One region of the Marinococcus halophilus genome, then DNA from elsewhere that is predicted to be linked to it. Evidence: riboswitches for the same ligand, from Rfam matches in the RefSeq annotation. Region 1 holds a riboswitch; each other region holds the start of a gene.
The links. Region 1 has a riboswitch for thiamine pyrophosphate ahead of B5066_RS05635 (thiamine phosphate synthase). Riboswitches for the same ligand answer to the same signal wherever they lie in the genome.

Region 1 (7,791 bases):
AAACTGGCGGCTTACTTGCGCAAATGGCCAAAAGCAAATGAAACCGGCATGATGCTTTCCACCGTATTTATGAATGCGGGCAATTACGGTGCTCCCTTGATTTCTTTTGCTTTCGGTGATACAGCCTTTGCCTATTCGATTGTTTTTATGGTCATCCAGACGATGCTGATGAACACTGTCGGCGTCTATATTGCAAACAGCGCCAATATGGATGCGGCCGATGCGTTTCGCACAGTACTGCGGATGCCGGTATTTTACGCCCTGCTCGCAGGCGTCCTTTTTCAGCTGACCGGGATACCGATCGGGGCGACCTACTATGAAGCCCTTGATATGCTTGCCAGTGCAGCGATTCCGGTGGTTATGATTATTCTGGGTATGCAGCTTGCACGTATATCTGTAAAAAGCATGGATTGGAAGCTCGTGAGCGCTGGAACGTTTTTACGACTCGTATTCGCTCCGGCGCTTGCTTATTTGATTGCGTTATTGCTTCAGACTAATGACACGCTTACTACTGTGCTTGTTGTTTCTACAGCGATGCCGAGTGCAGCAACTATGGCGATGATTTCGGTACAGTTTGATTCCAACCCCCAGCTCGTTTCAGGTATTACGCTGGTAACGACTATTTTAAGCGTCCCTTCTTTATGGGTAGTACTGTCGATTTTTCAGGTTTAAAGATTGGGGATAAATTGACGGCAGCGAAGCAGCGCGTTATGATATAAGTAATATCGAACCACTAGGGGTGCCTGTTGGCTGAGACGGCGTAAAGCTGATCCCTTTGAACCTGATCTGGATTATACCAGCGGAGGGAAGTGGGGAAGAGATGCTGATACGACTATCTCCCCCCGCTTTCTAACGAAAGCGGGGTTTTTTGTGGGGAAATATATATTTGCTGGGGGTGCCTGCTGAGGCTGAGACCGGAGAAAGATCCGGAACCCTTTGAACCTGATCTGGAGAGCCAGCGGAGGGAAGCAGCCATGTTGAACCTTTTAACAGGCAGCCTCCTTCCTTCTGGAAGGAGGCTTTTTTATGGATAAAAAGACGAAGCCATGCATTCACGCAGTGTCGCCGCCGGATATCCCGGTGGCTGAGTGGTGGGGGAAGACGAGGGAGCTGGCAGACGTCGTTGATTATGTGCATATACGGGCACCGGAGTGGACGAAGCAGGAAAAAGAAACAGCTGTGAAGCTGGCGTTGGAAGAAGGAGTAAGTCCCGGGAAGCTTATAATAAATGACGAGCCGGAGCTTGCTGCTGCTTATCAGCTGGCCGGCGCTCATCTGCCCGAGCGCCGTACAGACTTCCCGGCTGACGGGCGCTGGGGCCAGTCTGTGCACTCCGCAGAGGCAGCGAAAAGAAGTGAGCGACAGGAAGCATCCTGGCTTTATTTTGGCCATGTTTTTGCTTCAGGCAGCAAGCCCGGAAAGGCTCCGCGCGGGCTCGGGGCGCTGAAAGCAGCCGTAACAAGCGTTCGTATTCCCGTAATTGCTATTGGGGGCATCACTTCTGAAAACGCGGAGGAGTGCATAGAAAACGGAGCCTCCGGGATAGCGGCCATCGCAGCTTTGTACGAAAGAGATCGTCCCGGGGAGGCAGCAGAGCAGCTTCGGGCCAGGGTAAGGAGTGATAGTAATGAAAGTTGATACTGAAGTTCTTATTATTGGGGCGGGGGTCCAGGGATGTTCCCTTGCATACCAGTTAAGCAGACGCGGCCGCCGCGTTATGATAATCGAAAAAGCTTCCATAGCTGCCGGTGCTTCGAAAGCGGCTGCCGGAATGCTTGGGGCGCAGTCCGAGTGGGAGGGTTCAGATCTTTTTCAGGAATTTGCGCTCGAAAGCAGGGCTATGTTTGCTGAACTGGTCCCGGAGGTGGAAGCGCTCAGTGGAATGGACGTTTCTTACGTAAATAATGGCATGCTGAAGCCGGTATGGAACAAAACGGAAGCAGAAAAGTATCAACGGTTATCAGGCCACAGCTATGGCGCGAAATGGCTTTCAGCACGGGAGACGCGAAGCAAAGAGCCAGCGCTTTCTGAACACATCCACGGGGCCTGGTCTATACCGAAAGACGGGCAGCTCCGGGCCTATGAATGGACATTGGCCCTTGCCAGGGCAGCGGAGGCCAACGGAACGGTGATTCGGGAAAATACCGCAGTCGATCAGCTCTTAGAAGCTGACGGCCGGGTCTGTGGAGTGAAAACAAGCGAAGGCAGCATCAAAGCAGATGAAGTTGTTTTTACGGGAGGAAGTGCCGGAGCCCGTCTGTTGGATGAGAGGGAATTCAGCCTCTATCCGGTGAAAGGCGAATGCTTGTCTGTACGCTTACCGGACGCTGCTTTGGAGCATACCCTGCACACTCCGGAAGTGTATATTGTTCCTAAAAAGGACGGAGAAATTTTTATCGGAGCTACAGAGAAGCCTGAAGACGCGAGTACGGAAGTCACTGTAGCCTCAATGCAGAAGCTCATGAAAGCAGCCGTGCATTTAGTGCCGGGATTAAAGCATGCAGGGATTGAAAGATTCTGGAGCGGTGTCCGGCCGCAGACAGGCGACGGGCTGCCGTATATGGGAAGAACAAGCAAAGGCCTGTGGGTGATGACCGGGCATTATAGAAACGGTATCCTTCTTTCAGCACGGAGTGGGAGCTGGATGGCTGCCCGGATTGAAAGGGAAAGCGTTCGCGAAGACTGGAAGCAGCTGTTCGCCGTGGATCCGAAAATACGAAAAGGAGGAGTCATTCATGCAAATCACGCTTAACGGTCAAATACAGAATATTGAGAACAGTCAAACCGTAGCCGAGTTACTGGAAGAGCTTCAAGTAGCCCATAAGAAGACGGTGGTGGAGCGAAACGGGATTATTGTGATGGAAGAACTGCACAAGGAAGAAGGTTTGAAGGACGGGGACAGAATCGAAATCATTCATTTTGTAGGAGGCGGATGAACGAATGCTTAACATTGGCAGTATGACATTTAACTCACATCTATTTCTCGGTACGGGAAAGTATAAAGACGCAAAAACCCAGCTGCAGGCGGTAGAAGCATCAGAAACTGAAGTATTGACCTTTGCTGTCCGTAGAATGAACTTATTTGACAGCAGTCAGCCGGACCCATTTGAGCAGATGGATGTTTCAAAGTACAGGCTTCTCCCAAATACTGCCGGAGCCAAAACAGCGGAAGAGGCGGTCCGGACAGCTAAGCTGGCGGAAGCGGCCAATATGTGTGACATGATCAAAGTAGAAGTAATTGGCTGTGACAAAACACTTCTACCGGACCCGGTGGAAACGCTCCGGGCTTCGGAACAGCTTCTTAACGAAGGGTTTACGGTTCTCGCCTATACGTCCGACGACGTAGTGCTTGCAAGAAAGCTTCAGGAAACCGGGGTTCATGCAGTTATGCCAGGAGCCTCTCCTATAGGAACGGGGCTCGGGATCATCAACCCATACAATCTTTCGCATATTATCGAACAGGCAAAGGTGCCGGTTATTGTGGACGCAGGCATAGGGAGCCCGAAGGACGCATCTTACGCCATGGAGCTTGGGGCTGACGGTATCCTTTTAAACACAGCGGTTTCAGGAGCAGGCGACCCTGTAAAAATGGCTGAAGCGATGAAACTGGCCATAAGAGCCGGTACTCTTGGTGCAGAGGCAGGAAGAATTGATAAGAAATTTTATGCACAGGCAAGCAGCCCTCTAGGAGGCCTCAGCATTTGAATACAGAAGAACGTTTCTCCCGGCAGCGGTTATTTCATGGAATCGGGCGGAGTGGACAGAAAAAGCTGGAGGAGTCCCATGTAATAGTGATAGGGGCCGGAGCTCTAGGGAGTTTAACAGCTGAAAGCCTCGTGCGTGCGGGGATCGGGAAATTAACGCTAATCGACCGGGATTATGTAGAGGTAAGCAACCTGCAGCGCCAGCAGTTGTATACAGAAGCGGACGCAGCAGCGTATACACCGAAAGCGGAGGCAGCGAAAAGACGGCTGCTCGATATCCGGAGTAACGCAGTCATTGATATAATTGTCGGCGAAGCAGATCCGGCCGTGCTTGAAAACTGTCTGCCTGCAGACCTTATTATTGACGGACTCGATAATATGGAGACGAGGCTGATGATTAATGATACAGCGTTGAAGCACCGGATTCCCTGGATTTACGGAGCCTGTGTGGGGGCATACGGACTAAGCTATACAGTGACACCGGAAGAAGGGCCGTGCCTGCGCTGCCTGATGAAGGGCATTCCGATGGAAGGTGAAACGTGTGACACGATGGGAATTATTGCCCCGGCTGTCCAATTTGTGAGCGCCACGCAGGTGACCGAAGCGATGAAGCTGCTTACTCATTCCTTTAAACAGCTACGCGGAACGCTGTGGTCGTTTGATGTATGGTCGAACGAGAGTTCTTCCATTCGTGTAGACTCGCTTCAGGATGTTCATTGTCCCTCCTGCGGAGAATCGCCAACGTATCCAGCGCTCGCATGGAGTGGGAGAAGCAAGGCAGAGACGTTGTGCGGCAGGGATGCCGTACAAGTGAAGCCTCTTCCGGACATGCAGGTGTCACTCGAGCGTACAGCGGACGCTCATAAAAAGCACCTTTCCAAAGCGAATCAGCATCTGCTGGTGTTAAATATTGAAAACAAGCGGCTGGTGCTCTTTAAAGATGGAAGGGCCATCATTCACGGGGTCTCCGGGGAAGTGGAAGCTAGATCGTTGTATCAGAGATACATTGGAGGATAAATATTCCTTGTTTCATTTTACGGGCGGAGTGGTAATATTCCTTGCAAGGAGGGGGAACTATTGCCTACCGCTCGTATTTTTTCGACTGTAGAAGAAGCACAGAAGGCTGTAGATAAATTGAAAATGCAGGGTGTTCAAAGAGAACAGATTTATGCTTTAGCTCTTGAAGCGGAAAAGGCGACTGCGAAAGAACTAAAAGTAAGTGATACAGAAGCAGACGCTACAAGTCCGGTGGAATTCGTAAAACAGTTTTTCCGCCACGGGGCCTCCGATATTTATGAACGCTTAACAAAGCTGGGCTATAGCGATAAAGAAGCGCGTGACCTGAGCGAACAGCTGGAGGAACATAATATACTAATTGCAGTGGCTGAAGATCCGGAAAAATTCTCTTTTGAAAAGTGAATCTTTTCCGGATTTTGTTCAGTCTCAGGCGTTCGGAGGAGGGGCGGTTCGATTAACATCTATTCTCCGCTTTTCTCTGTCCAGCTCCGAAGCCTAACCGCTCGGGGTTACTTTCCAGCCGGTTTCGGGCAGCAGGCTGCCCTGCACGTCTGGGAAGTACCTGTCGCGGTTGAGCAAGGCTCCTCTGCTTTTCTATCTGTCCAGCTCCGGAAGCCAGCGGCGGGGCGTCCCTTCAGATCTTTGGTAAAGAGAAAAGGCCTCTTTATCCAAAGCTCTTCCAGGGCCCGTGCCGCTGAACAGGCTTCCTACGCTTTTCTATCTGTCCAGCTCCGGAAGCCAACGGCGGGGTGTCCCTTCAGATCTTTGGTAAAGAGAAAAGGCCTCTTTATCCAAAGCTCTTCCAGGGCCCGTGCCGCTGAACAGGCTTCCTACGCTTTTCTATCTGTCCAGCTCCGGGTGTTACCAGCTTAATCCATTCGTGATTTCAGATCGTTTGCGACTTCGTCTCAAGCCGACTGAAACCGACGAGCTGTTTAAGCTGGTGCCCAAACACCCTTCGCTTTTCTATAAATTTTATGTAATTTTTATGAATTATGGCTGTGACAGCTGCAATGATTAGTTAGTATGATAGAATAACGGTGGTATATAGACTAATAGTTGCGTTAATATAAGGAGAGTGGTATTGTTTCGATGGGAATTCTACTCGGATGTACATATACAACGGCAACTTGCACTCTACGAGGTAGAAATTACCTTTTAGATACCCATAGAATTACGCTTGTTTGAACTATTAGATTGTATTAAATGATGTGGAGGTAACTGACGTGAAAATTATTGTTGCAGGTGGAGATGGATTTTGTGGTTGGCCGACCGCGCTTTACTTATCAAAGCAGGGTCATGACGTATCAATTATCGACAGCATGGTGCGTAGAAAAATTGATGAGGAGCTTCATTCCAACTCGATCACTCCGATCGCGAGCCTTGAAGACCGGGTGGCAAAGTGGAAAGAGCTGACAGGAAAAGAAATACGTACATACGAAGGAGACCTTCAGCATTACGATTTCCTTCAGCAGGTTATGGAGCAGGAAAAGCCGGAGGCCTTCGTGCACTTTGCTGAACAGCGCTCCGCTCCTTATTCGATGATTGACCGGGAGCATGCGGTTTATACGCAGGTGAATAACGTAGTAGGAAATTTAAACGTGCTTTATGCTATTAAAGAAATGGCACCGGACTGTCACCTGATAAAGCTTGGTACAATGGGAGAGTATGGCACTCCTAATATTCCAATTGAGGAAGGCTATCTGGAAGTGGAGCATAAAGGCCGCAAAGACCGCCTTCCGTTTCCGAAACAGCCGGGGTCCTTTTACCACCTATCAAAAGTGCATGACAGCCATAACATTATGTTTGCCTGCCGTGTGTGGGGCATCCGTGCTACGGATTTAAACCAGGGCATTGTTTACGGCCTGGATACGAATGAAACCAACATGGATCCGGTGCTCACCAACCGCCTGGACTATGACGGCGTTTTTGGCACAGCGCTGAATCGCTTTATCATTCAGTCTGCGATTGGCCGGAATTTAACAGTCTACGGAAAGGGTGGGCAGACTCGTGGCTTCCTGAACCTCGAAGATACCGTCCGCTGTGTGGAAATTGCAGCAGAAAAGCCGGCTGAGCCGGGAGAATTCCGTGTGTTCAACCAGTTTACCGAAGACTTCTCCGTGCTTGAACTTGCAGAAAGAGTGAAAAAGGTGGCTGAAGAAGAAGGCTACCAGGTAGATGTTGACCACCTGGAGAACCCTCGCGTAGAACTTGAAGAGCATTTTCTTGAAGCAGTAAACACCAATCTTTTAGACTTAGGGTTGGAACCTCACTTTTTAACAGACGACGTTATCCGTCACATCTTAAAAGCGGTGATCGAACATAAAGAGCGGGTGATCGAAGGAAACGTGCTGCCAAGTGTGAGCTGGAAATAAAAACGGGGAGTTGTCTTCTATGAAGATAATGATCATCACCGAGACTTTTCTGCCTTCTACAGACGGAATCGTTACACGATTGACAGCCTGCATACGCTGGCTGCATCGTGATGGTCATGAAGTACAGATTGTAGCCCCGGATCTGGGTGTGTATGAATTTGATGGAGCAGAAGTGAAAGGGGTGCCGGCGCGCGCCCTCCCTTTTTATCGTTCAAAGAAGTTCGCTCTCCCAAACCGGGTAGTAAAAAAATATATACAGGATTTCGGACCTGACGTTATACACGTCGTGAACCCGGCGGTGGTGGGGTATTCGGGCATTAACTACGCGAAAAAGCTTGAGGTGCCGCTGGTGGCCTCTTATCATACAAATCTAACCCAGTACATGTCCTACTATAATCTGGGCATGCTGAAATGGCTGATGTGGTGGTATGTCCGGCGTCTCCACAACAAAGCGGACATAAATTTGTGTACGTCACAAACTGTGCAGACAGAGCTTCAGGAAAAAAGGTTTGAACGTATGCATTTATGGAAACGTGGAGTAGATACCGAACAATTTCATCCCAGACATCACAGCAGAAAAATGCGGGAGCGGCTTTCCGGCGGAAAAACGGACAGAACACTGCTTCTGTATGTGGGCCGGCTGGCGGCTGAAAAAGAAATTGAAAAAATCCGGGATGTCCTTGAGGAATCAGATC
Region 2 (7,791 bases), on a different contig from region 1:
GCTCGTAAGGCGAATGCTCCATTACATGGCTGGTAAATAAAGAATTATTCAGGCCGGAAAATAATCCTGAAAGTACGATGAACATAATCATTAATACTGAGGAGGACGCAAAAAACAATCCTAAAAGCGTTAAAATAAAAGCAGAGAGGGTGAACGGCAGTAATTTCACAGGAGTAAACCGCCTCTCAAGCCTTCTCGATAAAACAGCCGAGCCGAAGGCCAGGCATAATCCCCATCCAAAAAAGACGAGACCGATTTGAATAGAAGTTAAAGATAAAATTAAAGGGGAGTAAGCAAGCACGACAAAAAAACCATAATAATAAAACATGCCGGCAAGCGCACCCTTAATGAACGGCCCGTGTGTAAAAAGATGACGAAGCTCCTGCCATCCAGCCGTAGCTTTAGCTTTTTTAGGAGCGGGCGGATGGACGAAAAAGATAACTAAAATAAAAGCGATAAGCATTAAAAGACTTGTACCAAAAAAAGGAGCACGCCAGGATAGATCCCCGAGAAGGCCGCCTACAAGCGGACCGCCGGCGAGGCCCAGGCCAATTGCCGCCTCATACATACCTACCGCTGTTTCCACGCTCCTCGAGAGAGCGATTAACAGGGTCATAGCAGTGGCGAAAAACATAGCGTTGCCAAGCCCCCAGCCGCCGCGAAAAAGGGCCAGTTCAGTAATGCCTCCCGCCACACTGCAAAGCAGGGCGAAGGCTGTAACGATCAAAAGCCCGGCGCTCATCAGCCGTTTATCACCAAACCGGCTCGAAAGGATCCCGGCAGGAATCATCATGCAGGCCATCACTAAAATATAGGACGTAAAAAGCAGCTCCACCTGCCAGTGAGAAGCACCGATAGAAGCCGCGATGGAAGGAAGGACGGGGTCCACGACGCCGATACCCATAAAAGCTAAAAATGTGGCGAAGATCGTAATCCACCGTGCCCTGGTTTGAATATTCATAAAGCAGTCACTTCTCCTTATTGAATGAAGATAATACGTTGTCAGCTTGGTTTTTCAGATTTTCCATTTCCGTTTTAAACGTTGTCATCTGGTTGATTTTTTGGTCGAGCATATCAATCTGGGCCTGAAGGCTATCAGAAATTTGTTTCAAATCCTCGTGCTGCATCGTCGTTTCCTGTACCGACTGGTAGTGGCTATAGACTGTTTTTACCTGCTCTTTCAAATCGAGATACTGCTGCAGCTCCTGAAGAGAAAACCCAAGAACCTCCTTTGCGGTTACTACATTCTGCAGACGTTCAATATCCTGGTCATCGTACACTCTGGTTCCTTTTTCTGTACGCTCTGGTGCTGATATAAGACCAATTTGTTCATAATAACGTATTGCACGTTTCGTTAAGCCTGTGGTTTGAGCGGCTTCTTCAATTTTGTACAGCATGCATCACCCTCCTGTTAAGTTTCATGATATAACCTTAACGTTAACGTCATATTTTGTAAAGGCAAAATGGGGCTTTGACTTTCTGAAATAATGTGATACAGTGTAGACAACTTAATAGGGAATCCGCTAGGGGTGCCGGTAACGGCTGAGATAAGGACTATCCTTAATCCCTTTGAACCTGATCTGGTTAAGGCCAGCGTAGGAAAGTGGAGACGGTAGAATACGTCTATATCAGAAGCAGCAGCTTTATAATAGCGGACGTTTATTCGAAGCCACTCCACCAATGGAGTGGCTTTTTTTGCTCCATTGGTCTTTACTGCCCGTAGTGGTTCCCTCCTAATTTAAAGGAGGAAGTAACAATGAAATTTTCAGAGCTTTTATGGCAGGACACAGAGCACATTTTTGAAGCCTGCTGGGAAAATCCATTTGTGCAGGGCATCGGGAAAGGTGATGTCCCAAAAGAAGCTCTTATCCATTACGTGAAGCAGGATTTTGAATACTTAAATGCCATGATCAAGACAAAAGCAATTGGGATAACAAAATGCACGTCCAGAGAAGACATGATCATGTTTAAAGATACCATTGATTTTGTGTTAAACAGTGAAACGCACCCGCACCATAATTTATGTGCGCAGGCGGGAGTGGCTTATGAAGAATTGCAGGGCTACGCGCTTGCCCCGGCTTCCCAGCATTATGTGCTTCATATGCTGCACCATGCTGAAAAGGGCACACTTGGCGATGTGATTGCGGTAACGCTCGCCTGCCCGTGGGTGTATTTGTATGTGGGTGAAAGGCTGATGAAAGAAGTGAATCCGAACGAGGACCATCCGTTTAACGACTGGATTCGTTTCTACGGAGACCGTGAAGAGCGGGAAATGTACAAATATATTGACCGCCTTGATGAACTGGCAGAAACAGCTACAGAAGAAGAAAAGCAGCGTTGGCGGACGTTATTTATGGAAGGGTGCCAGCTCGAGTATATGTTTTTTGAGGACGCGTATCATGCAAAAGACTGGCCCTTTGCCAGAACATTAACAGACGGAAAAAAAGCTTAATGATAAACAAACGCTTAAACCTCAGGGATATCGTCGTTATCTCATTTATTTCAGCTGTTCTTGGTGTCCTTTATCTTCTTTGGGTACTGCTCGGACAAATTGTTACGGGCGTCCTCGGGCCAGTTGGGGGCGGACTGATGGCAGGCTTCTGGATCCTCGCTCCGGTAATATGCGCCTATATCATTCAAAAACCAGGAGCGGCGCTGCTGGCAGAGCTTATTGCGGCTGGCACTGAAGTTATGGCCGGGTCTGTGAGCGCGGGAGCAGTGCTCGTTCTCGGCTTCACGCAGGGGATTGCCGCAGAAATTATTTTTGCCATGTTTTTCTACCGAATCTTTCGTCTGCCGGTATTAATGCTTGCCGGAATGGCAGGGACGTCTGCTGCATTTTTAACCCAGTATATTCTTTATGGATTCAGTCAGTACGCAGGTTCTGTTGTTGTATTTATGCTGGTAACCATGCTTATAAGCGGTGCTCTTTTAGCCGGGTGGGCAGGGAAAAGCTTTACAGACGCCCTGGTAAAAACAGGCGTTCTCGACCGCTTTGCTCTTGGCCGCCAGCGTCGGGAAGGGCAGCAGAGGAACGCTGTATGATTTATGCAGAGAATGTAACCATTGCATATCCTTACGCTGAGCCTTCGGTAGAGGGTTTTTCGGCTGAAATACGTACTGGGGAAAACGTGCTGCTGCTCGGCCCGAGCGGCTCGGGTAAAAGTACGTTGGCACTGGCCCTTCAGGGAATTCTTCCGCGCTCAGTAGAGGCAGAAGTGTCTGGTGAATTGAACGTATTCGGAGAAAATCCAGCGGTGAAATGCATTACAGAGGCTGCCAGAGAGGCGGCTCTGTTGTTCCAGGATCCCGATACCCAATTCTGCATGCCGACAGTGCGGGAAGAGCTTGTATTTACGCTTGAGAACCTGCGCGTACCTGCGGAGGATATCGAAGGCCGGATGCTTGAAGCCTTGCAGTTCACAGGCATGCTTTCTTGTATTGACGCCCGTATTGACATGCTTTCCGGAGGGATGAAGCAAAAAATAGCTGTGTCCTGCATAGCTGCTGTGAATCCGGAGATCTGGATTTTGGATGAACCGCTCTCCCAGCTCGATCCGGTAAGCCGTGAAGCAGTGGCCGCACTTCTTGGCCGTATTGCAGAAGCCCCTGATAAAACATTAATTTTGATTGAGCATCAGCTAAATGAAGTGATGGAGTGGGTGAGCAGGGCGGTCGTATTGAACCGCAATGGTCAGGTGACAGCGGATGGAAGCCCCGGCCGTATATTTTACTCCCACGCTGCTGTACTCGAAGCAGAAGGAGTGTGGCTGCCTGCACCTGCAGAAGCGGGAAAAAAGTTGCTCAGAAAGACGGAGACAACCAAAGCTGCTCTTCCCGTCACTTTGCGGGAATGGGAGGTGTTTGCAGCGGATTACCCTGTTGCCGAGGTTCATGCATCTCTGCCGCAGTCGAAACAGGGGGGTGAGCCTTCTCAGAAGCCGCCTGTCCTGAAGGTGGAACGGGCGGCCTCTGCCTATAGTATGCAGACGGTTTTCGAAAACGTGTCTTTTTCCCTTTACCCTGGAGAAATGACTGCCGTCGTAGGGGCAAATGGAGCTGGGAAAAGCACACTCGCACGAGTTCTTACCGGATGGGAGCCTATTAAAAGCGGTACCGTGTATGTTAACGGACAAGATATAGCCGGTCTGAAGCCGTACGAAATTGCCAAAACCTTCGGGATTGTTTTTCAACAGCCCGAGCACCAGTTTCTAACGCCGACCGTAGAAGAAGAAATACGCTACGGAATGGAGATAGCAGGATGGTGCGAGGAAGATATTGTTCAGCAGACAAATGAACTGTTGATTCAGTTTCAGCTCGGCCATATTCGGAAAAACCATCCGTTTCGGCTCAGTCAGGGGGAAAAACGGCGTCTCTCAGTGGCAGTAATGGTGACAAACAACCAGTCCATTTTAATTTTGGATGAGCCGACGTTTGGGCTTGATAAGCGAAATGCTGATGCTTTGTTTGAAGTGCTGGAGCAGTGCCGGCAACGCGGAAAAGCGGTTCTCTGGCTGACGCATGATATGGATCTGGTTTATACAAAAGCGGCACGGGTCCTTGCGCTGGCAGAACGAACGCTTGTCTACGACGGGAGTGTAGAAGCATTTTTTGATGGCAGCATAGACTTAGGAAAAATCGGTGTCCGGCTGCCTTCGGTACAGCTTATGCGCCTAGGAGGGGGCAGCCATGCTTGAAGAGCTCCAGACCCGGGACGCTTTTTTACAGCGGGTACATCCAACGCTGAAGCTGCTCAGCCTTTTCACTGTATTTTTCTTTATGATTTTCATTTATGATATATGGCATCCACTTGCTGTGCTGGTGCTAACTATTGCTGCCATCTTCTTTCTGGGAAAAGTGCCGTTAAAGCTGCTGCTCATACTCCTGCTCCCGTTTGCACTTTTTGGTTTCAGCTTTGTATGGCTTCAGGTGGTTTTTCCTGAAGAAAGGGGTGCTACGGTTCTTTTTTATGTATTTCACATGCCGGTGGCTCTTGAAAATATCCAAACAGGTGTCTCGCTAGGCTTAAGAGCGATGGTGTTTGCTTCCTGGTCGCTTCTTTTTGTCCTCACCACCTCTCCAGTGAGTTTAGTGATGAGTTTGATACAAAAATGGCATATGCCTCCGAGTATTGGATATGGAATGATGGCAGCCTACCGTTTTCTTCCCCAGCTTCGAAAAGAACTGGTGGTAATCCGCAGAGCCCGGCAGATTAGAGGAATGGGTTCAAAGCCCAGAATGCGGGAGTGGAAAGAGGCAGGGGTGCCATTGATGGCAGGGGCTGTACGAAAAGCAGAAAGAACAGCCCTGGCGATGGAATCCAAAGGGTTTGACGGCTCGAGAAAAAGAACGAGGTATGTGCAAATGAATTATAAAAAAACGGACGTCTGGTTTACTGCCGGCTTTATACTGTTTATTACTGTCGTTTTTCTGCTGCCCCTGTCGTAGCAGGGCAGCGGAATTGATTAAAATAACCCCAGGGGCCGTGGGCCTCCGGGGTTAGTCGGGTTGCCGGTTATTTTACTAAAAACTTTTCTTCGATGCGGTCCACATAGCTTTTAATATCTTCAGCAATGTTATCCATTTCATCCACATCGACTTTCATGGTGGGAATATCACCTTTATGTCCGCGTTCACGGAATTGCCCGATCATTTCATCCACAGCTCCGGCGAAGTTTTCATACGCATGATCCCCGGAGCCAAAGATGGAAATCGAAAGGCCGGAAATATCATAGGCGAAAAGGTCTTCCAGAAAGTCTTCTGTTTCTTCAGGAATATCGCCTTCGCCCCACGTATATGTGCCCATAATGAGCAGATCATGCGGAAGGGGATCTTCGTTTGGAAGCCCATCGGCGATCATGTCCATCAGCTCTACTTCGTGCCCGCGGCTGATAAGTTCTTCTTCTGTGTCGATCGCCATATCTTCAGTGTTTCCAGTCATTGTGGAATAGAACAAAAGTATTCGCATATGTCCATTCCTTTCTTATATAGGTTCGTGCTTAAAATACATATTTAGTATACTTATTATATATGCTGCTGCCGGCTTGTGCAATCACCCCGGTAAACGTACGCAAAATATGTTAAAATATATATATCGAAAATATATATTAGTATTTTTGTGAAGGGGGAGAAAAAGTGAAACAAATAGGTATTATCGGCGGCCTTGGGCCGGAATCAACGGTAGAATATTATCAATCCATTATTAAAAAATATCAGAAAAAGGAGAACAGTCTTCAGGTGCTTCCGGAATTGTACATCAACAGTATTAATATGTACAACATTTTTAAGTATATTTCGGAAGAACGAATGGATGATCTGATTGAGTATTTGGGCAATGCAGCCCGGAAGCTTGAACTGCTGGATGTCGACGGCATCATTATTGCAGCAAACACGCCGCACCTTGTATTTGAAGAGGTGCAAAAGCAGGTCGAGGTGCCGATGCTAAGCATTGTGGATGCCGCAGTGGAAGCAGCAGAAAATCAAGGCGCCGAAAATATTGGGCTGCTTGGTACAAAATTTACGATGGAGCAGAATTTTTTCAAGAAACCGTTCATAGAAAAAGGGAAAAACATCTATGTGCCAGATGAAAGCACGCAGCAGTATTTACACGAAAAAATCGTCAGCGAGCTTGAAAATGGCATCGTAAACCCTGAAACGAAAAAGGAATTTGAACGGATCACCAGGGAGATGATTGAACAACATAAACTCGATACCGTGATCCTTGGCTGCACGGAACTGCCGATGATTCTTTCTGAAAAAGATTTTTCGATTCCTTTTTTAGATACGATGCAGGTTCACGTAGACAGGATTGTAGACTTTATGTTTGAAGAAAGTAAAGCATAGGGAGGGCGGTAATGGTGATTCAACTGAAAAGAATTTATGAAGAAACAGAGGAAAAAGAAGGGCGCCGGGTATTAGTCGACGGCGTATGGCCGCGGGGAATAGCAAAGGATAAAGCCAAAGTGGATGAATGGGCCAGGGACGTTGCTCCTTCCAAGCAGCTGCGGCAATGGTTTTCCCACGACCCGGAGAAGTTTGACGAATTTAAAGAGAAGTATAAGCAGGAGCTCGAGCAAAATACCGAACAGGCTGAAGCTCTCGATCAGTTAAAGCAGACCGTACGTGAACAGAACAAACAGGTGACGCTCGTATTTGCTGCAAAGGAAGAAACATATAATCATGCCCGTGTCTTAAAAGAAATACTTGATCGTCAGCCGAAGGACTCTTAAAGAAGAAGAGGTGAAAACGATGGAGGAGTATCTGGGCCAATGCAGTGATTGCGGCAAAGAAATTTACTGCAGGGACGGGTTTTTAGAAGGGGTTCATGAGAATGGCCGGCTATACTGCTTTGAATGCGCTGAATAAATGTTCAATACTCCGTGTCCAGGTGGGTACGGAGTTATTTTGTATATAAAAGCTGATTGTGAACGTTTAATGAAGTATTTCTAAAAGTATAGATTAAAATATGTATTTATAATACACTTTTTATAGAAGTTAAAAACGTTTTCACTGGAGGAATTCGATGCTTGCACCACAAACGATTGAAACAGTAAAAGCAACAGCCCCAGCTATTCAGGCTAACGCCGCAGCTATTGGCAACCGTTTTTATGAAATGCTCTTTGAAAAAGCACCTGAGCTGCGAAACATGTTTAACCAGACGAACCAGGAAACAGGTGTCCAGCCGGAAGCTCTTGCTTATTCTGTCTACCAGGCCGGAGCGAATATTGACCGTCTGAAAGAGCTTCGTCCTACTATTGAACGCATAGCGGAAAAACACCGGGCCCTGGATGT
Region 3 (7,791 bases), on a different contig from region 1:
CCATTTAATGCTCTTATCTTCCAACGCGGTTGGTTTATTGAATCCTGCATTCAACAAAACCACTGAACGATGCGTATTGCCTAACAGGGAGGAAAAAGCTGCGGCTAATAAAGCAATGCCCATGACGACGCCTGCGGCACCTCCCATAAAGGGAACAAGCATGTCTGCCATCTGCTTTGGGGATTCGATGAGCACATTTTGAGGGTTCATCACGATCGCTCCCACCAGAACAATCGCTCCACTAACTAAAACAACGCCCAGTACGTGTGCAATCGAATCGGCTAGCATAGCTCCATTGAACAAATCTTCCTTCTTCCACTTTTTCTCTTTGCTTAAATACGTGCCGTACAGGCCGGTGGTGATTGAAGCATGCGTACTAATAAATCCTAACGCTAAGGCAAAACTTCCCGCTGGGAAATACCAATGCGTTAACCCTTCTGCTGTTTGGGCCACACTTGGTCCGCCTGTACTAAATAACGTGGCATAAAAGGCGATGATCATCCCTAAGATACATAGCATCGCGCCTTTTTCGACTTTCGAGTAGACCCCTTTTGCAAAATAAACGTACACCAGGATACACAGCATGATCAAAGCACCGAATTTCCAATTGATACCGAATACTAAATTCATGCCCGTTCCGGTTCCGGAAATATTTCCAATGGTAAAAAATACACAAGACAGAAACGCAGCGATCCCTACAACGGCTGCCCCTACTTTGCCATAATAATGGCGAATCGCATGGATCGACGGCATCCCCGTCAGCAAGGTAATTCGGTACGTGGCCAGTAAAAACGTGATCGCCATAAAGGCGATCGGAAAAAATAACCACAACAGAGAATATCCATATGATGCCCCGAGCATCGAAGCCGTCGTAATAACGCCTGGCCCCATGACTACTCCTGTCAAAACAATCCCTGGCCCAATACGCTTTAATAATTGCGTAAAGGGAAGCCGCTTGGTTGGACTGTCGCTCACCATTTCCTTCGCTTCCGCTTCTTGTTTTCCCATGTTGCCCCCTCCTTTGCGCTTTCCAGCGCTAGGACTGATTGTTTCTAGATTCATCATACACATCAACGGCCAAAGGGAGGAGTCTCCCTTCTATAGCCGTTGAGTCTATTTTACATCAAAGCGCTTTCAAAAAACTTATGCTTTTGCTTCATCTTTGAGCAATCCGACGCTTAGTAAGCCTTGACGAATTTCTTCTCGTTCTTCTTCAGATAATGGCAGCACCGGGCGTCTCGCCTGACGGCTGCTGATTAATCCACGCTGATACATTGCTTCTTTCATGCGCAGATGGGAGGTCGACGAGGGCTCATCCATTTTGTAGACAGCCTGTTTTAAGTCAAAAATACGGTCATATACCTGTTGGGCAGCGGCAAGATCTTGATTTTTCACGCATTTAACGAGCTCAGAAATCAAATCTGGCACAAAACACCCAAATCCAACAAGTGCTCCGTCAATGCCCTGAACAAGGGTCGGAAGCAAATATTCATCATGACACGTTAATAATGATACATCCGGTGCTTCTTGTTTGAGGGCCCGGACATCCACTTCGTATTGCGCAATGTCGCGTTCCCCCAGTTTAAAGGACACAACATTCGGGATTTTCGCCATTTCTAAAAGTTGGCTGGTCGAATAGGACGATTTCGTCCATGTTGGGTACTGGTGAACCACGATCGAGATATTGATGGCCTCTGCCACGTCTTTAAAATATTGCACCGTAGATGCCGGCTGCATGCCAAACCGTAACCAGGAATGGGGAGGCATAAGCAGAATTCCTTCGCCGCCCGCTGCTTCTACAGCTTGGGCATGTTGAATGGCTTCGGTCGTTCCTTCGGCGGAAATACCAGAAATGATAGGGACCTCGCCTTGTAGTTCATCCGCTGCGATTCGTACTGCTTCGGCTCGTTCTTCGGGAAGCAAGGTCATGATTTCTCCCGTATGCCCATTGACCACAATGCCGTTCACACCGTCATGGCCAGCAACCCAGCGTACCAATGACCGAAATCCTTGTTCATCAATCGAATCGTCTTCGTTAAAAGGAATCAATACCGCCGGGAATACGCCACTCCATTTTACTTTGTTTTTCATGTTTGCTTCCTCCTTGGATGAATTTATTTATAGTAAACGTTTACGTTGACAAATGTATCACGTAAACGTTTACATGTCAAAGAATTCTAAAAATTTATTTTTGAGATTTTTCCTCGTCTGAGAACGCCTAGAGGCATGTTTTCCCCGAAAGCACTTTCGTTAGTGGATTTTTAGCTGTTCTTTATAACATTAATTCTGACAAATGAAACCCATTTTAATACATGCAAAGACCGAGCATGAAGGTTTCGATATCATGCTCGGTCTCTTGTTACTTATAATGAAACTTTGTCATTGTTGTCTGTAGACGCTTCACCAAGCGAAAAGACAATATGAAGTACTTGGGCAATGGCTAGGAGTGTGGCCACTCGAGGTACCGTGATTCCCGCTTCAATACGTCCAATCGTGGATTTTGATTTTCCAATTGCATTTGCCAACTCTTGTTGGGAAAGACCTTGCTAAACAACTTAGTAAGCTTTGGATAGAAAAAACTTTACTTAAAGATCGACAAAAATACAAATGTAATTTTTCCAGCGTAAAAGATATCGATCTTACAGAGAGTAGCTGCAGATTATATTTTTGATCTAAGAAAGTACATAGGTGGAATAGTGCTTGAAGGATTTCATGGGAGGTTGAAGCTAGATTTCCAAAAACTATTTCATGTTCAACCCTCCGTCTACGACAATTGTTTGACCAGTAACAAAATCCGCTAAACTGCTAGCCAGGTATAACACGCTTCCGGTTACATCTTCGGGTTTCGCAATCCGGCGAAGCGGGGTCTGAGCGATGATGGCGTCCCTGATCTCCTCCTTTGTTTTTTGGCTCGCATCGGTAGGGTAGACGAGCCCAGGGGCCACACAATTGACCGTAATGCCGAAAGGGCCAAGTTCTGCAGCGAGGTTGTGCGAATAAGAAAGCAAAGCTCCTTTGGCCGTATTATAATCATGATAGGGGACCACTGGTTGATAAAGGAGGTTCGTGGTGATATTAATAATTTTTCCCGTAGTATTAGCTTTCATGATCGGCATGGCATATTTACATACATGGAAGCTCCCTTTTAACGACCCGTCCAGTTGTCGCTGATAATCCTCCCAATCGATGTCCCAGGCTTTTTTTCGCGCTTCAGGATCAAAGCTATAATCAAATAAGGCGTTATTTACAACAACGTCTAAGGTATCGAATTCTTTGAGGATTTGGTCTATCATGTGTTGGACATCCTGCTCCTCCGTAACGTCAGCTTGAATAGGTAATGCCTCAACATCGTAAGCCTCCATTAATTGATCTGCCAGCGCTCGCGCCTTCTGTTCACTTCGAACATAGTTAACAATAACGTGAGCCCCAGCTTTGGCAAAGCTTTCAGCAATAGCAGCACCAATACCTCGACTGGATCCAGTCACCAGGGCAATCTTTCCTTTTAATAATCCTTCCATTGTTAGATACGCTCCTTCTTTTTTTATACGTGATTTATCGCACTTTTTCTGAACAGGGTTATTGGTACGTCTGTGGTGTTAGTCCCGTTTGGGGTCAAAAGCTTCCATCAAATGTTCGACAGACGACTCCACATCACACCAATAGACAAGGTCGCCAAGGTTTGGTCGCCCATCATGATGCCATCCTGGTTCAGGCAAAGTCATTTCTCCCAAAAAGCTAATTCGGGTCATCCCGCATTCTCCTAACAAATTAATCAGGGATTGGAATCGTTGAGGAGGGCAAACAATGCCCGCGGTCTGAACATAAGGCTGAATGGGAACCGTTTTTTCTTTTAATTCTTCCAAGTCATAGATAGGAATGACCGTAATGAGTCGGTTGAGGGGGGAAAGCGGGAAGCGTGATTGCTGCTCTTGCCAAACAACAGTCCACGCGGTACTATCCGTACTGCTTAGCACATCAGTGTCAGCTTTAAATTCCGCTTCTGTCCTTACCTTTAATATCGCATTTGTTTCAGCCACGGAGGTTTCTGCTCGTGGCATTTTGCTTTGGAAATTTTTCATCTCCTGGGCAAGAAGGGAGGTGAATTCTTTTGGCGAGTAATCCCCTCCATGTTCTACATATAGCACGTGTGGTGACAAACAACCTTGTTGATCAAACCAGGAGACGTCCGTAGCTGCCCGCTTAGCGCTTGCCCAGGCTAAGGAGTTGCTTACGCCTTCTTTGGTTACTACGCCTAGACTTACCTTTGGACCGTGTGGCAGAAAAGAAGTTTGAGGAGGGACTCTGCCTGAAATGTTGTTCATGGTTTGTTCATTCCCATAAGCGACAACGACTTGAGATTGATGAAAAACGCTCTCTTCTACAGTAGAATCTCCTCCTTTCCACCAAACGATGGCCAGGTTTTCTGCCAATTCGGGGGACACTTCTTGAATAGACTGAGCAAATAAACTGGGAAAAAGGGGTTCGGCAGAAGAAAATTTTCCAATCGAGGCTGACTTTACTAACATTCCGGCGATTAGGCTCCAGAGAGGCACGCCGGGAACATTGCCGGAAAAAATATACGTCAGCAGTTCTGCGCCGTAAGCTCGGGTCAGGCCTCCGCTTTTTCGTGGACGGAATTCATCGAGTACTAAAGGGTTCGAAAAATCTTCTTCTAGAAATCGCTGCAGATTTTCTTTTCGGAACCGGCGTAAGTAACGGGACAAAAATAAACGGATCATGTTTTGATCATACCCCGTAATGACCGGAAGTGCCTCTTCGGCTATCCGACGAAACTTGTCAGCTGGATCAAGCCATTTCTGCACTACTTGATCAAGCACATTAACAATTTCGTCTACTCGATGGTGGCTGCTAAATGATTGCTGCTGCTTTTTAAGTGAAGTACCAAGCCTAGTAGTTTGGGAAGCTTTGAGTACAGGAACATCCACTTGAGCGGTTTTGCCGTGATTTTTAAACGTCCATCTCGAATATGTCAGCTCCCCATTCATATGGTCGGGGATAAAACCGGCTTTATATAGCACACTCATGAGTGAAAGTCTCCTTGATAAGCTGTTAAAAATTCTTCAATAGCTAGCGAACAGCCTTTAGCTTCTGCTCCTTCGACTCTACCCAAAAAATAAAAGCTGTGCTCATTTTCTCCCTTGATCCCTGTATCTTCGGTCATGATAGCCATGACAGAATTAATGTTGGCAAGGTCATAATGAACAATAACCCCTGGCTCTCCTTTTCGTTTTTCAATCTTTGTTTCTGGATCTACCACAATGGTTTTTAGCCAGGGTGGAGTCTTTTTCCATCCCTTTTTACCTTTAGCGTCGAACAATGGGTCGTAAATCTGGGAGCTTAATTCTGTCATTCCGTACATGTTCCCGCAAACCTCTGGTGAAAGACCAAATAATTGACTTAGCTGCTGTTTAACATCCGAAATATCCATCCTATTCGGCGAGCTTTTCATTCCTCCTGTGTCCATGATTCGACTGCCCTTTGGAAGATGAAAGGAAAGGTGGCTTGCGTTACACCGCTCTAAAAAGGACAGAAAGTAAGTAGTCGCTCCAAGAACAAAAACGGGTTCATTTTTCGTTTCTGCCTCTTGCAGCAAGCAAAGTAACCTTTTATGATCGAATTTTCCTTCCCATACCACATGCTCGCTTTGTGTATTTCCAAATGCTTCTTTAATAATTTGAAGATAATGAGCAAGTGATGAATTCGGCCATTCTTTTTCTGAAGGAAACAAGACAATCATTTTCATTTGATGCTCATCCGGCATCATGGTTTCTTTAAAGTATTTCTTCGAAGACAAATCATAAATATCGAGATCTCTATGAGCATTTTTCCCGCGCTTATGAGGGTTAGTAGTCCCACTCGTCATGAAAACTCTTTCTATTTCGTTTTCGGTGGAACAGGTTAATGCTGCTTCCTTAAACGCCTGGATCGGTACAGGGGGGATCTCTTTGAAATGTTCGATCGATTTAGGGTGAAAATGACGCTTACGACAAAATGTCCGATAAGCTTGATTGTGTTGATATTGAAACGAAAACAGCTCTTTTGCAGCTATGGTAAATGCTTCATTAGAAAAACTTTCTTGGTGAATCAAGTGTTCGATGTTTCGTTTGAGCTCGTTATAGGTCAATGCCATGATCAACGCCTCCTTTTATCGCACCAATAATGCTTGAAACCACAAAAAGACCACCCTCGAATCTTGAGAGTGGTCGTCGGATAAACATACACGTATGCCTCTGAACAACTCCACTTCCCTCCGCTGCTTGTACGCAGATCAGGTTCCAAGGGTTTAAAAGGATCTTTTTTCTCAGCCGTCAGATGGCTCCCCTAGTGGAACAATATGTGATTAAACTTTCACTTATCTTAACATGCAGATATACATTGTCAATTTTCCTGGGACATTATAATATACTTTAAAAATCGCAGTATCTTATAAATAATTTCTTCAAATACTGCCTGATGAACCCTAAACACCCCAAGAACCTTATTACCCTTACCGTACCGTTAAATGGGGGTGAAAACCTACCAATAATATAAAGCCCTCATGGTGGAAAAACTCTCGAATCTCTCCGAAACTACCGATAAATAGTTAAAGCATTCGTCTTTTATGGAAGAACAATGGTTTCGCGCTTGATATTCGCTTTTTGTCGAAATAGCCCTTTGCTAGTTTTTCCCTTGCAGCACGACAAGCCTTAACAGTTTACTTTCAGCTCTAAACAGAAGAAAGAGGGAGCAGTTCCTTTGCAACAATAGAGCAGGAGACCAGCTATATGCTCATTGGGAATACATTTCAGCACTCCGAGTGAATGCGTTATCTTCGATTTCAAACCCGGCATCTTCAACCATTTGAAGGTCTTTTCTCCACGCCTGGCCCGGCGTAGTTAAATAATCTCCCAGGAAAATCGAATTCACGGCATATAACGCAAGCGGCTGCATGCTTTTTAAATTCTCTTCGCGCCCGCCGGCTGCCCGGATTTCTTTCGAAGGAAGAATCATTCGGGCAAGCGCTAAAATACGAAGACATTCTTCCGGCCGGAGTCCTGGCTGGTGTTCAAAAGCGGTACCCTCAATCGCATGAAGGAAATTCACCGGAACGGAATCAGCATCAATCTCTTTTAAGGCATACAATACATCGATAATATCCTCATGGCTTTCACCCATTCCGGCGATCAATCCGGAACAGGGGGACATGCCTGCCTGGATGGCTTCATTCACCGTTCCCGTCCGGTCTTCGTATGTATGCGTGGTAACAATGTTATCGTGAAAACGCTCCGAGGAGTTAACGTTATGGTTGTAACGATCCACGCCTGCTGCTTTCAGCCGCTCGCCCTGGCCTTCCTTTAAAATTCCCAGGCAGGCGCATACCTTTAACTGGCTCGTGGCTTTAATTTCTCCGACTGCCTCTTCCACAATCCGAAGCTCTTTTTCTGAGGGCCCGCGGCCACTTGCCACAATACAGTAGGTCCCAGCTCCGCGCTTTTCCGCCTCCCGAGCCCCTTGCACGATCTCTTCAGAAGGCATCATACGGTATTTGGAAATCACCGCTTTGGAATCCATCGACTGGGCGCAGTAGCCACAGTTTTCCGAGCAGAGCCCGGACTTTGTATTGATGATCATATTTAATTTTACCTGGTTCTGATAATAATGCGAGCGGAGCACGTAGGCCGCTTCCAGCTGTTCGAGCAGAAGTTCCCGCGGCTCTTTCAGAAAGGCAGCTGCTTCCTCCCGCGTTAGATGTTTTCCTTGTTGTATTTCTTTGGCCCGTTCAATCCAGAA

Region 2: another riboswitch for thiamine pyrophosphate. It lies ahead of tenA (thiaminase II); the one in region 1 lies ahead of B5066_RS05635 (thiamine phosphate synthase).
Region 3: another riboswitch for thiamine pyrophosphate. It lies ahead of B5066_RS00600 (LuxE/PaaK family acyltransferase); the one in region 1 lies ahead of B5066_RS05635 (thiamine phosphate synthase).

The regions. Positions count from the first base shown of each region.
Region 1 covers NZ_FVZD01000005.1:653,472-661,262, forward strand. Annotated here, with positions in the region: gene B5066_RS05630 (AEC family transporter) at 1-672, shown strand, start outside; TPP riboswitch at 726-825, shown strand; TPP riboswitch at 882-984, shown strand; gene B5066_RS05635 (thiamine phosphate synthase) at 1,027-1,638, shown strand; gene thiO (glycine oxidase ThiO) at 1,628-2,752, shown strand; gene thiS (sulfur carrier protein ThiS) at 2,736-2,936, shown strand; gene B5066_RS05650 (thiazole synthase) at 2,941-3,705, shown strand; gene B5066_RS05655 (ThiF family adenylyltransferase) at 3,702-4,721, shown strand; gene B5066_RS05660 (general stress protein) at 4,782-5,123, shown strand; gene B5066_RS05665 (NAD-dependent epimerase/dehydratase family protein) at 5,948-7,096, shown strand; gene B5066_RS05670 (glycosyltransferase family 4 protein) at 7,116-7,791, shown strand, end outside.
Region 2 covers NZ_FVZD01000006.1:934,810-942,600, forward strand. Annotated here, with positions in the region: gene B5066_RS10825 (MFS transporter) at 1-961, opposite strand, end outside; gene B5066_RS10830 (MerR family transcriptional regulator) at 969-1,397, opposite strand; TPP riboswitch at 1,516-1,619, shown strand; gene tenA (thiaminase II) at 1,757-2,452, shown strand; gene B5066_RS10840 (ECF transporter S component) at 2,452-3,045, shown strand; gene B5066_RS10845 (ABC transporter ATP-binding protein) at 3,042-4,697, shown strand; gene B5066_RS10850 (energy-coupling factor transporter transmembrane component T family protein) at 4,690-5,448, shown strand; gene B5066_RS10855 (flavodoxin domain-containing protein) at 5,516-5,968, opposite strand; gene B5066_RS10860 (aspartate/glutamate racemase family protein) at 6,136-6,843, shown strand; gene B5066_RS10865 (DUF488 domain-containing protein) at 6,855-7,229, shown strand; gene hmpA (NO-inducible flavohemoprotein) at 7,523-7,791, shown strand, end outside.
Region 3 covers NZ_FVZD01000003.1:81,196-88,986, reverse strand. Annotated here, with positions in the region: gene B5066_RS00625 (Nramp family divalent metal transporter) at 1-1,008, opposite strand, end outside; gene B5066_RS00620 (dihydrodipicolinate synthase family protein) at 1,144-2,091, opposite strand; gene B5066_RS17055 (helix-turn-helix domain-containing protein) at 2,364-2,525, opposite strand; gene B5066_RS00610 (3-oxoacyl-ACP reductase) at 2,742-3,518, opposite strand; gene B5066_RS00605 (acyl-CoA reductase) at 3,597-5,045, opposite strand; gene B5066_RS00600 (LuxE/PaaK family acyltransferase) at 5,042-6,151, opposite strand; TPP riboswitch at 6,250-6,354, opposite strand; gene bioB (biotin synthase BioB) at 6,790-7,791, opposite strand, start outside.